Regions from separate parts of the Mesorhizobium sp. WSM3866 genome, predicted to be linked through region 2. Evidence: predicted binding sites of a transcription regulator. Region 2 holds the regulator's gene; the other holds the start of a gene.
The links. Region 2 encodes LexA, which represses DNA repair genes until DNA is damaged. Its sites were predicted from a motif close to TGTTCNNNNTGTGTTCNG; they were not measured.

Region 1: a site for LexA is predicted at 2,107-2,124, ahead of CK222_RS08465 (ATP-dependent helicase). Genes of this name have one in related genera too.

What each region holds. Positions count from the first base shown of each region.
Region 1 is NZ_NSGC01000003.1:83,631-91,217, forward strand. Features, by position in the region: gene CK222_RS32210 (hypothetical protein) at 1-184, opposite strand, end outside; gene CK222_RS08450 (LysR substrate-binding domain-containing protein) at 295-1,263, shown strand; gene CK222_RS08455 (hypothetical protein) at 1,514-1,696, opposite strand; gene CK222_RS32215 (hypothetical protein) at 1,822-1,977, shown strand; gene CK222_RS08465 (ATP-dependent helicase) at 2,139-4,220, shown strand; gene CK222_RS08470 (GGDEF domain-containing protein) at 4,303-5,088, opposite strand; gene CK222_RS32845 (hypothetical protein) at 5,275-5,532, opposite strand; gene CK222_RS32850 (hypothetical protein) at 5,576-5,923, shown strand; gene CK222_RS08480 (DinB family protein) at 6,074-6,583, opposite strand; gene CK222_RS08485 (glutathione S-transferase family protein) at 6,638-7,330, shown strand; gene CK222_RS08490 (hypothetical protein) at 7,470-7,587, opposite strand, start outside.
Region 2 is NZ_NSGC01000005.1:199,940-207,526, forward strand. Features, by position in the region: gene trpC (indole-3-glycerol phosphate synthase TrpC) at 1-720, shown strand, start outside; gene moaC (cyclic pyranopterin monophosphate synthase MoaC) at 723-1,202, shown strand; gene glp (gephyrin-like molybdotransferase Glp) at 1,204-2,409, shown strand; gene lexA (transcriptional repressor LexA) at 2,526-3,260, shown strand; gene CK222_RS14050 (ComEC/Rec2 family competence protein) at 3,254-5,701, opposite strand; gene gltX (glutamate--tRNA ligase) at 5,804-7,228, shown strand; gene gltA (citrate synthase) at 7,410-7,587, shown strand, end outside.

The sequences.
Region 1 (7,587 bases), on a different contig from region 2:
TGTGCACGGCGTGGCTGGCCTTGAGCTTGAGCGCCGCCTCCTCGATCGCGGCGAGCAGTTGCGGGTCGTAGCCGTGAAGATACTGGGCGACGCCGAAGCTCGACACTTTCCACGCCGTATCATGACCGATGATGGCTTCACGGCTCATCGCATAGCGCAGTTCGGGGATTGTATGGGCGTTCATTCTACTTCTCCAAGGTCGGTGCAACACTTGGTAAACAGTCGATTGAGCACCCTCCCCTGTAAATTTAGGAATGCTGGTGCTACTTTAAGCATAGCTAAAGGTCGAACCCCGTGCGTCTGCTCAGCCAGGTCAACTTAAACTCGCTGAAAATCGTGGAGAGCGCCGCCAGGCACCGCAACTTCACGCGCGCGGGCGAAGAGCAGTTCATTACCGCCTCCGCCGTCAGCCAGCGGGTGAAGAGCCTGGAGGACCAGCTGCGCTTCAAGATCTTCCAGCGCGGCGGCAATGCGGTGTCGCTGACGCCGGAAGGCGAGACCTACGTGGCGCGCGTGCGCGAGGCGCTGGAGCGGATCGTGGCTGCCAGCATGGAGGCGACCGGCCAATCCCAGGCGCATGTGCTGAAGATCTGCGTTTTGCCGACCTTCGCGGCGCGCTGGCTGTTTCCGCGGCTTGCCACCTTCCAGCGGCAGTATCCGGATATCGAAATGCGGGTCTCGACTTCCTATGCCACGCATGAATTCGCGACCTCCGAATACGATCTCGAGATCCGCTACGGCGACGGCAATTTCCCCGGCCTCAACTCCGCGCTGCTGTTCAAGGAGGACCTGACGCCGGTGTGCAGCCGCAAGCTGTTCCGCGAGGTGCTGGGCGATAAGCCGCTGTCCAAGGTGACGCCGGAGGACCTCAGGCACTTCACCCTGCTCCACTCCGACACCTGCACCCAGAACTGGCAGTCGTGGCTGGCTTTTGCCGGCGCGAGTTTCGTGCTTGGCGAGACCAAGAGCATCTATTTCGATTCCTGCATGATGTCCTACGAGGCGGCCAATGCCGGCATGGGCTTTGCCGTTGCCAACCGCGCCTATATGGCAAGCGACATCCGAGCCGAGCGGCTGGTCGCCCCCTTCGCGGTCCACCATCCCAACACCGCCGGCTGGTATTTCGTCAGCCCCATCAAGGCGCTCGGCGCCCGCAAGGTGGAGCTGTTCAAGCAGTGGATCATGGCCGAAGCGGCGCTGACGCAGCGCCAGTTGGACCTGGAGATCGCCAACGTGCCGCTGGCGCGCGCCGCGATGGCGTGACGCGGCGGCGCAAGCGACGCAAACACACCCCTGAGATTCTCCGATCTTTGAAGGCCGACAAAGCGTTTGGACGGATACCTGTAGCCGGCTAGCGCGATCGCCCCATGACGCGGCGGAGAGACTCAGCTATCTTTGATCCTGCGGCGGGCCTGATTTTCCCGCTTGGCCGGCGCTTTCCAGCTTCCTCCCAAGCAGCGCCGGCCTTCTTCTGCGGCGCCGCCGCTTCGTCTCCCGACAACATCGTCCGCTCTCATTGCTTCGGCGGCGTGCCGGGCTGGTCGCCGCCGGTGGTCGATTGCGGCACCGGGTTCTTGTCGACCTGCGGGTTTTTGTCGACGGTGTCGCTTGGCGCCTTGGTGGGCTGCACGCTGTTGTCGCAGGCGGCGAGCCCGAGCCCTGCCGCGAGAGCCAGCAGCACAGGAAGTTTCTTCATGACGACCTCCTCTCGTTCGCCCCTTTCTTCGAAGCAAACGAGGCGGCGGCGGTTTGGTTGCGCCGTCCGGCGGGAACCAACGCGCCTGTCTCCGGTTGAACCTCGTTAACTCACGAGGAGATGTCATGATCCGTCTGCTGCTCGTCGGCCTGTTCGGCTACACGGCCTATCGCGTCACGATGAGGATCATCGAGGAGGCGTCCGGCGATCTCGCGCCGCCGGACGATCGGCGGTCGCTGCGGCGCCAGTCGGCGGCGATGGGCGTCGAGCCGAAAAGGTAGATCGGCCGTTCTCGCGCTTGTTGGGAAGATGGCCGGCCTATCCAGCACATGCCGGCGCGTACAGCGTCCCCTCTGCCCTGCCGGGCATCGCCCCCCACTTGGCCGCCTTTGGGCGAGATTAGCTGTATTGCGAACAAAGCGGAAACGATGCTTGATGGGCAATGAACATCGCCGCCCGTGATTCGTCCTTCGAAACTCCTGCCTATCTTGCCCGGCTGAACGACGAGCAGCGGCTGGCGGTGGTGCATGGCGACGGCAGGGTGGCCGCGCCGCTGCTGGTGATCGCCGGGGCCGGCTCCGGCAAGACCAGCACGCTGGCGCATCGCGTGGCGCACCTCATCGTCAAGGGCGCCGATCCGCGCCGCATCCTTTTGATGACCTTTTCGCGCCGCGCCGCGGCTGAAATGGCGAAGCGCGTCGAGCGCATCGCCGGCGAGGTGCTGGGCCGCGATGCCGCGATCATCGCCGATGCGCTATCCTGGGCCGGTACTTTCCATGGTATCGGCGCCAGACTCTTGCGCGACTATGCCGAGCAGATCGGCCTCGATCCGGCTTTCACCATCCACGATCGCGAGGATTCGGCCGACCTGATGAACCTTGCCCGGCACGAGCTCGGTTTTTCCAAGACCGAAAGCCGTTTTCCGACCAAAGCCACCTGCCTGCAGATCTATTCGCGGGCGGTGAACGCCCAGGCGCCGCTCGGCGAGGTGCTGGGCTCGGCCTTTCCCTGGTGCTCAGGATGGGCGGAACAGCTGAAGGAGCTGTTCGCGGCTTATGTCGAGGCCAAGCAGGCGCAGAACGTGCTCGATTACGACGACCTTTTGCTCTACTGGGCGCAGATGGCGGCCGAGCCGGAGATCGCCGCTCACCTTGGCTCCCGCTTCGACCACGTGCTGGTCGACGAATACCAGGACACCAACCGGCTGCAGGCCTCTATTCTGTTGGCGCTGAAGCCGGACGGCGCGGGCTTGACCGTGGTGGGCGATGACGCACAGTCGATATATTCCTTCCGGGCCGCGGAAGTGCGCAACATTCTCGATTTCCCAAAACAGTTCGCGCAAGGCGCCGAGATCGTCATGCTGGAGCGCAATTACCGCTCGACCGAGCCGATCCTGGCCGCCGCCAACAAAGTGATCGGCGAGGCAAGCGAGCGTTTCACCAAGAATCTCTGGACCGAACGCCGGTCGTCGCACAAGCCGCAACTGGTAAGCGTGCGCGACGAGGCTGAGCAGGCCAATTATGTCTGCCAGGCGATCCTTGCCGAGCGCGAGGCCGGCACGGCGCTCAAGGCGCAAGCCGTGCTGTTCCGCGCCTCGCATCACAGCGGGCCGCTGGAGGTGGAGCTCACGCGGCGCAACATCCCCTTCGTCAAATTCGGCGGGCTGAAATTCCTCGATGCCGCGCATGTGAAAGACATGCTGGCGATGCTGCGCTTTGCCGAGAACCCGCGCGACAGGGTCGCCGGCTTCCGGGTGCTGCAGTTGATGCCCGGCATCGGGCCTTCGGCCGCCTCACAGATCGTCGAGGCGATGGCGACGTCGCTCGACGAGACGCTCGGCCTTGCCCGCTTCCGGCCGCCGCAGCGCGCGGCCGAAGACTGGCCGGTCTTCTTCGACATCTACAGCGGGCTGCGCGCCGGCGCCAAATGGCCGGCCGACCTCGAGCGGATCAGGCTCTGGTACGAGCCGCATCTGGAGCGTATCCACGAGGACGCGATCACGCGCCGGGCCGACCTGTTGCAGCTCGAGCAGATCGCGTCGGGCTATCCCTCGCGCGAGCGTTTCCTGACCGAGCTGACGCTCGACCCGCCCGACGCCACCAGCGACCAGGCCGGCCCGCCGCATCGCGACGAGGATTACCTGATCCTGTCCACGATCCATTCGGCCAAGGGCCAGGAGTGGAAGAACGTCTTCGTGCTCAACACGGTCGACGGCTGCATCCCGGCCGATCTCGGCGTCGGTACCAAGGAGGATATCGAGGAGGAGCGGCGGCTGCTCTATGTGGCGATGACGCGCGCCAAGGACAGCCTGCACCTGGTGGTGCCGCAGCGCTTTTATCCGCACAATCAGCCGGCGCGCGGCGACCGTCACGTCTATGCCTCGCGCACCCGCTTTATCCCGGCCTCGATGCTTTCGGCTTTCGAACAATCATCCTGGGCGAGCGCGGCGATCACGGACGACCCGCGCCAAAAGCCGGGCGTCAAGGTCGATCTCGGCGCGCGCATGCGCGGCATGTGGAAATAGACGCCTACCCAAAGGCGGGACGACACTCCTACTCAGCCCCACCGCTGGTGAGGGCGCGCCGTTCCCTGCTGCGCGGGTTCGTTCAGTGGAACGTGCCGGCGGCCTCGCCGGATAGCCTGCTGCGCGGGCTTTCGAAGCTCACCTGGTCGCGTCCGTTCGACTTCGCCTTGTAAAGATGCCTGTCCGCGACCCGAAACATGTGGTGATAGGTGGTGGGCCCGCTGAACGCGACGCCGCCGATGCTGACCGAAAGCGGGCACGGCTGCCCGCCCGGCGCGAACTCGGCCTCGCGGATACGCAGTCTGATCGACTCGGCGACCAGGAAGGAGCGTGTCGCGTCGGCGCCCGGAAGGAAGACCGCGAATTCCTCGCCGCCGATGCGTCCAACGATGTCGGCGCCGTGGAGCTGGCTCCGGATCGTGCTCGCGATCAGCTTCAGCGCCTGATCGCCGCAATCGTGGCCGAGCCGGTCGTTGATCGATTTGAAATGGTCGGCATCGACGATCAGCAGCGCGCCGGCTTCGGCCACCGCATGGCTGCGAGCCTTGTCGAGATAGGCCTCGACCAGCATCGAGAAAGCGCCGCGGTTGAAGACCGCCGTCAGGCTGTCGGTCGCGGCAATGATGCTGAGCTCCTTCTGGGCGATGGCCAGCTGGCGCATCTTCCACATCAGGAAGAACAGGAAGGAGCCGCCAAGGATGAGCGGCAGGAACAGGTCGGTGAGCTTGGCCCAGAGCAGCGCTTCGGGTGACAGCGAGGGAAAGTTGAAGGAATCGACGAAGAAGGCCGCGGCAATGAAGAATGCCGTGCCGGCAACGGTGACCAGCGCGACCCTGCCCCAACTGGTGGGGGACAAATCGATGCGCACGGCATTGCTCCCACTACAACTGGCCTATTGTGGAGCGCGAGCGCAAACGAAGTCCTAATATATTGGCTTCAATGGGAATGTGGTTAACCAGGCGTCGAGCGCGCCGCACCGCGATACCAGCTGAAGAAGGCCCGCCGACGCAGCGGCGGGCTTTGCGATTGGCCAGAGGCGCTCGTCAGCGCGCCGTCAACGACGCGAAATCATCAGGCAGAGCGCCCTCAGATCACGATCATAGGTGCCCTCGCTGCTGAGCACATCGACGCAGCGCTTCTTCATCCGCGACAACTGGCTGCTCGACATTTGCGCGACGGCGGAGGACAGGTTCGTCGTTCCCGGCGTCGCGCCGACGGTTCCAGGAACGGCGGCGCCAGCGCCGAGGGCGACGCCAGCGCCGTTCGCGCCGCCCGTCGTCACGTTGAGCGCGCTATTGGTGCCGTTGCCCAAAGTCGCATCGGCTCCAGCCCCGTTTGTCCCGCCGATCGATGCCGTGGCCGTGGAACTGCTGCCGCCGATGGTGACGGTTCCGCTGCCTCCGCTTGCGCCGCCGATCGAAACCCTGGCGCTGTTGTTGCTGCCGCCGAAGGATGCATTTCCGTCAGCCCCATTTGGGCCGCCCGCATTGGCGTCGGCTCTGTTGCCGCCTACGGATACGCCGCCGAGGCCGCCGACCCCGACGCTCTGGGCGTTCGCCGGCATGGCAAGAGCAACGACGATTGCACCACTCGCCAATGTGCTGGCCAACCTTTTTACGATACTGGCCATGACACTCTCCCTGTGGTTTTGTATTTCCGCCTTGCATCATTTGTTGCGCTTTTCTAGAGCGCGTAGCTTTTGAGACAAAAATACGCCGAGAGTGCCCTTTCGGTTTCTTTAGCTATTTCGCATATGACGAATCATAGTTTTCAAAAACGATGCTTCTGCTTTAAAATATAGTTGTCGTGTTTTTTAGTTTTCCGGAATTGGCCAACCGGAATCCCTGCAAGCTTCAGGCGTAGGCGCGGCCTTCTTCGGAGCGCTGGAACTGCATCAGGTCAAGCGGCACCGAGGGCCTGCCGAGGACGGTAAGGCACATATGCGCCTGGCCGCGATGGTGGGTCTGGTGATTGAAGAGATGGCTGAGCGCCGGCGCCAGCCGCTGCGAAACGGTGCGCATGTCGGTGGTCATATAGGAAAATCGCCCGGTGAGCGCCTTATCGGTCATGCCGCCCATCCAGTCGACAATCCTCCTGTCCTCGGTCTCGCGTGCAAGGCGCAAGCCCGGGAAGGCGCGATAGAGGATCGTCGCAAGGTTTGAGGGCGCGTCCCCCTCGCCCGTAAAGCGCTTCATCCAGACGCGGTCGGTGACGAGCAGGTGATTGAGCGTGGCCAGCGTCGAGCCGAAGAAGGCGCCGACATCGCGGCCGAGTTCCTCTTCGCTGAGATCGGCGGCGGCATCATAGATGCGCGTGTTGGCCCATTGATTGTAGGCCGCAAACATCATGAAATGCTGTTTCATTCTTCCACCCGGCTCGCAACGAATCCCGGCTCTTCGTAACCCGCAGGAACCGTAATGACCATTCTGTTCTATGATCTCGTCGGCCACGACGCAAAACGCCCCTTCAGTCCGCATTGCTGGAAGACGAAGATGGCGCTGGCCCACAAAGGGCTCGATGCCACCAAGGTGCCGACGCGCTTCCTGGAAGTCCCCAAGGTGGAAGGCGGCGCGTCGAAGACGGTGCCGGTGATCCGCGATGGCGAGCGCGTGGTGGCCGATTCCTTCGCCATCGCCCTTTATCTCGACGAAGCCTACCCCGAGCGGCCGACGTTGTTCGGCGGCGAAGGCGGCAAGGCGACGGCGCGCTTCATCGAACGCTGGTCGCAGCTCACCATCCATCCTTACCTCATGACGGTGCTGCTCACCGATCTGCACAGCATGCAGGACGAGGCGAACCGCGCCTATTTCCGCGAGAGCCGCGAGCAGCGGCTCGGCAAGCGGCTCGAAGAGGTGGTGGCCGGCCGCGACGAGGGGCTTGCCGGCTTTCGTGCCTCGCTCGAGCCGCTGCGCTCGATGCTCAGCTATCAGCCTTTCATCGGCGGGACATCGCCGCTGTTTGCCGACTACATCGTGTTCGGGGCGCTGCAATGGGCGCGCGTCGCCTCGCCCTACCAGCTGCTCGAGACGGGCGACGGCGTTGCCGAATGGTTCGAACGCTGCCTCGACCTGCATGGCGGAATCGGCCGGCAGGTCGCCGCGGCGGCGTAAGCGCTAATCTTCCTCTTGTGGGAAGATGTCGCCGAAGGTGACAGAGTGGGCGCCTCAACAGCTGCGGCGCCTACTTGCGAAAGAAGAAGTCGGCGTTTCACGCGCGGCGCCCCGCTCTGTGCTGCCGGCCATCTCCCCCTCAAGGCGGGAATTTTCCGGCTTCATCCTTTTCGACCAGCCTGACGCAGATCGGATCGCCCTCTCCCATGCGGGCGCATTGCCATTCCGGGCCGAAGCCGAAATTCTGCTGTCCGGTT
Region 2 (7,587 bases):
GCCAAGGATGCGGAACCCCCGCGCAGCTTCCTTGCGGCGCTTGAGGCCAAGCGGAAGGCTGGCGGCTTCGCGCTGATTGCGGAGATCAAGAAGGCCAGCCCTTCCAGGGGCTTGATCCGCGCCGACTTCGACCCGCCGGCGCTCGCCAGGGCCTACCAGCAAGGCGGTGCTGCCTGTCTTTCGGTGCTGACCGACGCACCGTCCTTCCAGGGCGCGCCCGGCTTTCTGACCGCAGCGCGCGCCGCCGTTGGCCTGCCCGCCCTGCGCAAGGATTTCCTCTTCGACCCGTATCAGGTTCATGAAGCCCGCGCCTGGGGCGCGGACGCGATCCTCATCATCATGGCGAGCGTCGACGACGCCTTGGCCAGTGAATTGGAAGCCACGGCCTTCGATCTCGGCATGGACGCGCTGGTCGAGGTGCATGACGAACAGGAGATGGAACGCGCGCTTCGCCTCTCGTCGCGGCTGATCGGCATCAACAACCGCGATTTGAGAACCTTCGAAACCAGCCTCGACGTTTCCGAGCGGCTTGCCGCCATGGTCCCGGACGACCGGCTGCTGGTCAGCGAGAGCGGCATTTTCACCCATCAGGACTGCCGGCGGCTGGAAAAGAGCAAGATCGGCACTTTCCTCGTTGGCGAAAGCCTGATGCGGCAGGCCGACGTGGCCGCCGCGACCGCCCTTCTGCTGACGGGCAAGGCGCCTGCCGAGGCCGTTTGAGGATGCCCGCGCTTACGCATCTCGGCGCCAAGGGCGAAGCCAACATGGTCGATGTCGGCGGCAAGGCCGAGACGACGCGCACGGCCATCGCCGAAGGGTATGTCACCATGCAGCCGGAAACGCTGGAGATGATCCTGGCCGGCGACGCCAAGAAAGGCGACGTGCTGGGCACGGCGCGCCTCGCCGGCATCATGGCGGCCAAGAAGACGCATGAGCTCATCCCGCTTTGCCATCCCCTCCTTCTCACCAAGGTGTCCGTCGAGATCGAGCCCGACCACGCGCTTCCCGGCCTGAGGGTCAGCGCGCTTGCCAGGGTTACCGGCAAGACCGGGGTGGAAATGGAGGCGCTGACCGCGGCGTCGGTCGCCTGCCTCACCATCTACGACATGGCCAAGGCAGCGGACCGCGGCATGGCGATTTCCGGCATCAGGCTGGTCGAGAAAACCGGCGGCAAGTCGGGCGACTACAAGGTAGGTCCTTAGCATGGCTTTGCTTCCAGTCGCTGACGCGCTCCAACGCCTGTTGGACGGCGCGACCGCGCTGCCAGGCGAAAGCGTGCCGCTGGCCGACGCGTCCGGCCGGGTGCTGGCCGACCCCGTGGTGGCTCTGCGCACCCAGCCGCCCTTCAATGCGTCGGCGATGGACGGCTACGCCGTACGGGCCGCCGACGTAGCCTCGGCGCCGGCCCGGCTCTCCGTGATTGGCATGGCCCCCGCCGGGCGTGGCTTCACCGGCTCTGTCGGCAAGGGCGAGGCCGTGCGCATCTTCACCGGCGCGCCGCTCCCCGAAGGCGCCGATACCATCGTTATCCAGGAGAATGTCCGCGATCTCGGCGGCGGCGGCATCGAAGTGACCGAGCCGACCGTGGAGGGACGAAACGTCCGTCGCCGCGGCCTCGACTTCTGCGAGGGCGACCTGCTCCTCGAAAAAGGCCGCCAGCTCGATCCGGCGGCGCTTTCGCTGGCGGCATCGGCCAACCATCCGAGTCTCAACGTGGTGCGGCAGCCGCTGCTCGCCATCATCGCCACCGGCGATGAATTGCTGCCGCCGGGCAGCGCGCTCGGCCCCGACCAGATCATCTCGTCGAATGCCTGTGGCGTCACAGCTACGGCCCAGTCGGTCGGCGCGCGCGCGCTCGACCTCGGCATCGCCGCCGACCGCAAGGACGCGATCGCGGCCCTGGTCAAGAAGGCGGTCAAGGCCGGCGCCGACGTCATCGTCACGCTTGGCGGCGCCTCCGTCGGCGACCACGACTTGATCCATGACGTGCTGACCGGCGAAGGCATGCAGCTCGACTTCTGGAAGATCGCCATGCGTCCCGGCAAGCCGCTGATGTTTGGCCGGCTCGGCGACATTCGCTGCATCGGCCTGCCCGGCAATCCGGTCGCAAGCCTGGTCTGCTCGCAGCTGTTCCTGAAGCCGCTTCTGGCGCGGCTGGGCGGCCGGTCCTGCCGTCAGGAAATCCGCACGGCCCGGTTAGGCGTCGCAATGCACGCCAACGATCTCAGGCAGGACTATGTGCGCGCCGTGGTCCGCGAAGATGCGGGGGCGTTGATCGCAACACCGTTCGGCATCCAGGATTCCTCGATGTTGAGGATGCTCGCCGATGCCAATGGCCTGATCGTGCGCCAACCCTTCGCACCGGCGGCTGAAGCCGGCGAGGAATGCAGCGTTCTGATGTTACGCTGAACAAAACGTCAACACATTCACTAAACTTTAAACGGTTGCGGAACACAACTGGAACAGATAGTGTTTGTTCTGGGTTTGTTTTTCTGATTCTGGTTTCAGAACCCATGGGGGCCGCCATGCTGACGCGCAAACAACATGAACTGCTGATGTTCATCCATGAACGGCTCAAGGAAAGCGGCATTCCGCCGTCTTTCGATGAGATGAAGGAAGCGCTCGACCTTGCCTCGAAATCGGGCATCCACCGCCTGATCACGGCGCTGGAGGAGCGCGGTTTCATTCGCCGGCTTCCGAACCGGGCGCGTGCCCTTGAAGTGCTGCGCCTACCTGACTCGATCGCGCCCGGCCTCAATGCGGCGAAGAAGTTCTCGCCGAGCGTCATCCAGGGCGGCCAAGGCAATCTCGGCCGCCAGATCAAACCCGCGGCGCCCGCCCGCACGCCGACGCCCAGCAATGACGACGACGCCGTTTCAGCCGTCTCCATCCCGGTGATGGGTCGCATTGCCGCCGGCGTGCCGATCGACGCCATCCAGCACCAGACGCATTCGATCACAGTGCCGCCGGACATGATCGCGGGCGGCGAGCACTACGCGCTCGAGGTCAAAGGCGACTCGATGATCGAGGCCGGCATCTTCGACGGCGACACGGTCATCATCCGCAACGCCAGCACTGCGAGCCCCGGGGAGATCGTCGTGGCGCTGGTCGATGACGAGGAGGCGACGCTGAAGCGCTTCCGCCGCAAGGGCGCCTCCATCGCGCTCGAGGCTGCCAATCCGGCCTATGAGACGCGCATCTTCGGTCCCGATCGCGTGAAGGTTCAGGGCAAGCTCGTCGGGCTCATCCGCCGCTACTGAGGGGGCTGCGGCTTGGCTTCCGGCTTCTCGGGCTTCTTGTAAGGCGCCAACCCCCTCGCCTCACGCGAGTAGCGCCGCTGTTCGTGCCAAGGGCGGTACGGTTTTTCGACGGCGTATTGAATGGTTGCTCGCGCCGTCGCCGATTGCGGATCGAAGAAGACGGCGGCACTGCCGTCGCGCGCGAGCTGCCGCTTGGTGACGACGAGGATACGCGGATCGTGGCAGGGATTGTAGGCCGTGGCGTCGTTGATGACGATGAGGTCTGCGAAGTCGCAGGCAGGCCGGGCAGCTTCGCGGTTCTCGGCGAGCGCGACGATCGCGCCTGATGGATGCCGGCCAATGCAGAGATCGCCCGTGCAGTAAAAGGGCGATCCAGGCGGCAGGTCGACCGGATCGGCCAAGTCCAGCGTGCCCTTGGCGAATGTCTCCGGCGGCACGATCGTTTCGGCCTTGAGCGCACGTTTCCAGTTATCGGTGGTGAACTCGTTGGAGCGGGCGCGATTGATGGCGAGTTCGCCGCCGCCGATCGGCATCGCCACCAGATGCGCGTCCTCCGAGATCAGCAGGTCCGGCGTGCGCACCTGCGGGATGATCATCACGGCCGCGGCAGCGAAAGGAATTGCGGCCAGCCTGAACCAGGTAGTCGCCATCGTGGCGATGACGAGCGCGATCGTCGCCAGCAGCACCGAATGGATCGAGATCAGGCCCACGGCATCGACCGGCGACCACTCCGAAATCCACGCCGAGATCGCGATCATCGCCGCCAGGCCCTTGCCCATCAAATAGAGGAAGGGCCCGTCGAAGCCGAACGGCATCATGACCGCGCTGGCGACGGCGAGAAACATCACGATCGTGACGATCGGCATGATCGCGAGATTGGCCAGCAGGCTGAGCGGCGAGACGCGCTGGAAATGCCAGATGGCAAACAGCGCCGTGGCACTTCCGGCAATGATCGACGTCATTGCGGCGCCACCTGCTCCGACTGCCAGTTTGTGCGACATGAACCGCAGGAACGAACGCTTGTCCGGCGGCGCTCTCACCTTGCCGGCGCGGTAGTCGGACCAGCCGGCATAGGCGCCGACAAGGGCGGCGGTTGCCGCGAACGACATCTGAAAGCTCGGGCCAACCACTTCATGCGGCGACACCAGGATGACGGCGATGGCCGAGATCGCCAAGTTGCGCATCGTCAGCGCGGCTCGGTCGAAAAGCACGGCGATCAGCATGACGGCCAGCATGATGAAGCTTCGCTCGGCGGCGACCACCACGCCGGAGATGACGAGATAGGCGGCGATCGACATAAGCGCGATTGTCGCGGCATATTTCTTCACCGGCCGGCGTGACGAAAAATCCGGGAACAGCGCAAAGGCGCCGCGCAGCAGAAGCATGACCGTGCCGGCGACCAGCGCCATGTGCAGGCCCGAAATCGAGATGATGTGATAGATGCCGGTCCGCCGCATCGCCTCGTTGATGTCCTCGGGAATGCCGGCGCGCACGCCGACGATCAGTGCGGCGGCAATCTCGCCTTCGGGTCCGCCGACGGTGCTTCTGATGTGGTCGGCAATATTTTCGCGCGCGTTCTCGATGGCCGAGGCGATGCTCGTCTGAGCGATCGGGTCGGTTGGCGGAATGACTTTCGGGTCGCCGAGGAAAAATCCGCTGCCGCCGATGCCGGAAAAATAGCTGTCGAAGGAAAAATCATAGCTTTCGGGACGGACCGGCCCGGTCGGCGGCAGAAGCCGCGCGTAACCCATCACCAGCGATCCGGCCTTCATGCCGGCCGGGATCCTGCGTGCCGAAAGCCTGACGCGATCCGGCGCGTAGCGCAGCTTTGGATGCGCGGTCGAGACGAGATCGATGGTCAGCCTGACGCGGCCATTGGCCATTTCCTCGGCGATGACGACGCGGCCTGTCAGCCGCGTCTGGATTTCGGAGCCGAGCATCGGTGTAGCGGCGCGCCAGGTCTCGACCTTCGCGGCGACGAATCCCAGCGCGCAAAACAACGCCGCCATAAAGACCAGGTGTGTCTTCAGCCAGGGACGCGAAACCGCCGCGCATAGAGCCATCAGCGCCACCGCCGCCAGCGGTCTGTAAAGATCCGGCTCGGCGCTCAAGGAATAATAGAGTATCACGCCGGCGGCCAGGAACACCGGCACCAGGAGGAAGCCGATGCCGCGGTCGAGCTCGGTGGAGGCTGCCTCGGCCACACCCCGGCGAATCGCGGAAAACGAGGCTCGGCGGAACCGCCTGCGGATCAAGTCGATGGCTGCCGGCGGAGGCGGCTTCACGACGGCGTCGCCGTCCGAAATCTCGGTGGCCGGACGCGGCACGGGAACCCAAACCGGTACTGCCTCAGCAGGCACGGTGTCGGCAAACAGCAGGCGCTCGCTCACGCCAGCTGTCGTCTTCTCGCCATCCTCCGCACCCCGGCCACGTCCAGCCATCGGGTCTGCCCCTTGCGCCCCAGACCTCCTATGCTACATGAACGCCCACCGCGCGAAAGTCCGCGCAATCATGCCCGCTTCAGAGCTTCTTCCGAGAGTTCCATGTCCGACAAGGTCGTCACCCGCTTTGCCCCCTCGCCCACCGGCTATCTGCACATCGGCGGGGCGCGCACGGCGCTGTTCAACTGGCTCTACGCCAGGCACACGGGCGGCACGATGCTGCTGCGCATCGAGGACACCGACCGCGAGCGCTCCACCGAAGCGGCGACAGCCGCTATCCTGGACGGGCTGACCTGGCTCGGCCTCTCATGGGACGGCGAGGCCGTGTCGCAGTTCGAGCGAGCGCCGCGCCACCGTGAGGTGGCAGAGGAGCTCGTACGGCTGGGCAAGGCCTATTACAGCTATGAGACGCCTGCCGAGCTGGAGGCGATGCGCGAGGCGGCGCGGGCCAAGGGGCTGCCGCCGCGCTACAATGGCCAGTGGCGCGACCGCGACCCCTCCGAGGCGCCTCCCGGCGTCAAGGGCGCCATCCGCATCAAGGCGCCGACCGAAGGAGAGACCGTCGTGCACGACCGCGTGCAGGGCGAGGTGCGATTCCCGAACAAGGACCTCGACGACTTCATCATCCTGCGCTCGGACGGCAACCCGACCTACATGCATGCCGTCGTCGTCGACGATCACGATATGGGCGTCACCCACATCATCCGCGGCGACGATCACCTGACCAACGCCGCGCGCCAGACCGTAATCTACAACGCCATGGGCTGGACCGTGCCGTCGATGTCGCACATCCCGCTGATCCATGGTGCCGACGGCGCCAAGCTGTCGAAGCGCCACGGCGCGCTCGGCGTCGAGGCTTATCGCGCCATGGGCTATCTGCCGGAGGCCCTGCTCAACTATCTGGCCAGGCTCGGCTGGAGCCACGGCGACGACGAGGTGATGTCGATCAAGGATATGATCTCCTGGTTCGACATCGGCGACGTCAACAAGGGCGCCGCCCGGTTCGACTTCGCCAAGCTCGAGGCGCTGAACGGCGTCCATATGCGCAAGATGGACGACAAGGCGCTATTTGATATTCTCGTAGCCACCCTGCCCTATCTCGAGGGTGGCCCGGCGCTTGCGGCCAAGCTCGACGACAGGCGCCAGGCACAGCTGCTTGCTGCCATGCCGGGCCTCAAGGAGCGGGCAAAGACCTTGGTCGAGCTCGTCGATGGAGCCGGCTTCCTGTTCGCCGAGCGGCCCTTGCAGCTCGACGAAAGGGCTGCGGGGTTGCTTGGCAGCGACGCCCGCGCCATTTTGCGCGGTACCCATGCCGCGCTCGCCGCGATCTCCAGCGAATGGAGCGCCGCGACCGCGGAAGCCGCTATTCGCGATTTTGCGCAGGCAGGCGGCCATAAGCTCGGCGCCGTGGCTCAACCGCTGAGAGCTGCGCTCACCGGCCGCAGCACCTCGCCCGGCGTGTTCGATGTGCTCGCTGTGCTCGGCCGTGAGGAGAGCCTGGCGCGGGTTGCGGATCAAATCGATTAGGAGCGAACTGGCCCAAGAAGATTGGCATTGAAAGGTGTGTTTCGCAGTGCAACATTAGGCCTTGGCCCAATCTGGCACGCACCTCCTAAAATGCGGTGGCAAGTTCGCGCATTCCGGTGATTTCGACGTGTCGTTTGCAGGAATTGCCTTGCCGGCATGAGAAAACATAAAGGAGTTTGCAATGAGCGAAGCTGCGACAAAACTGGAATCGGGCGGCAAGGCGCGCGAGTCGACCGCAAGGCTCGAGCTCGCCGGCAAGACGCATGAATTCAAGGTGCGAAGCGGCTCGACCGGGCCCGACGTGATCGACATCGGCGCGCTGTACAGCACCACCGGGGCCTTCACCTACGATCCCGGTT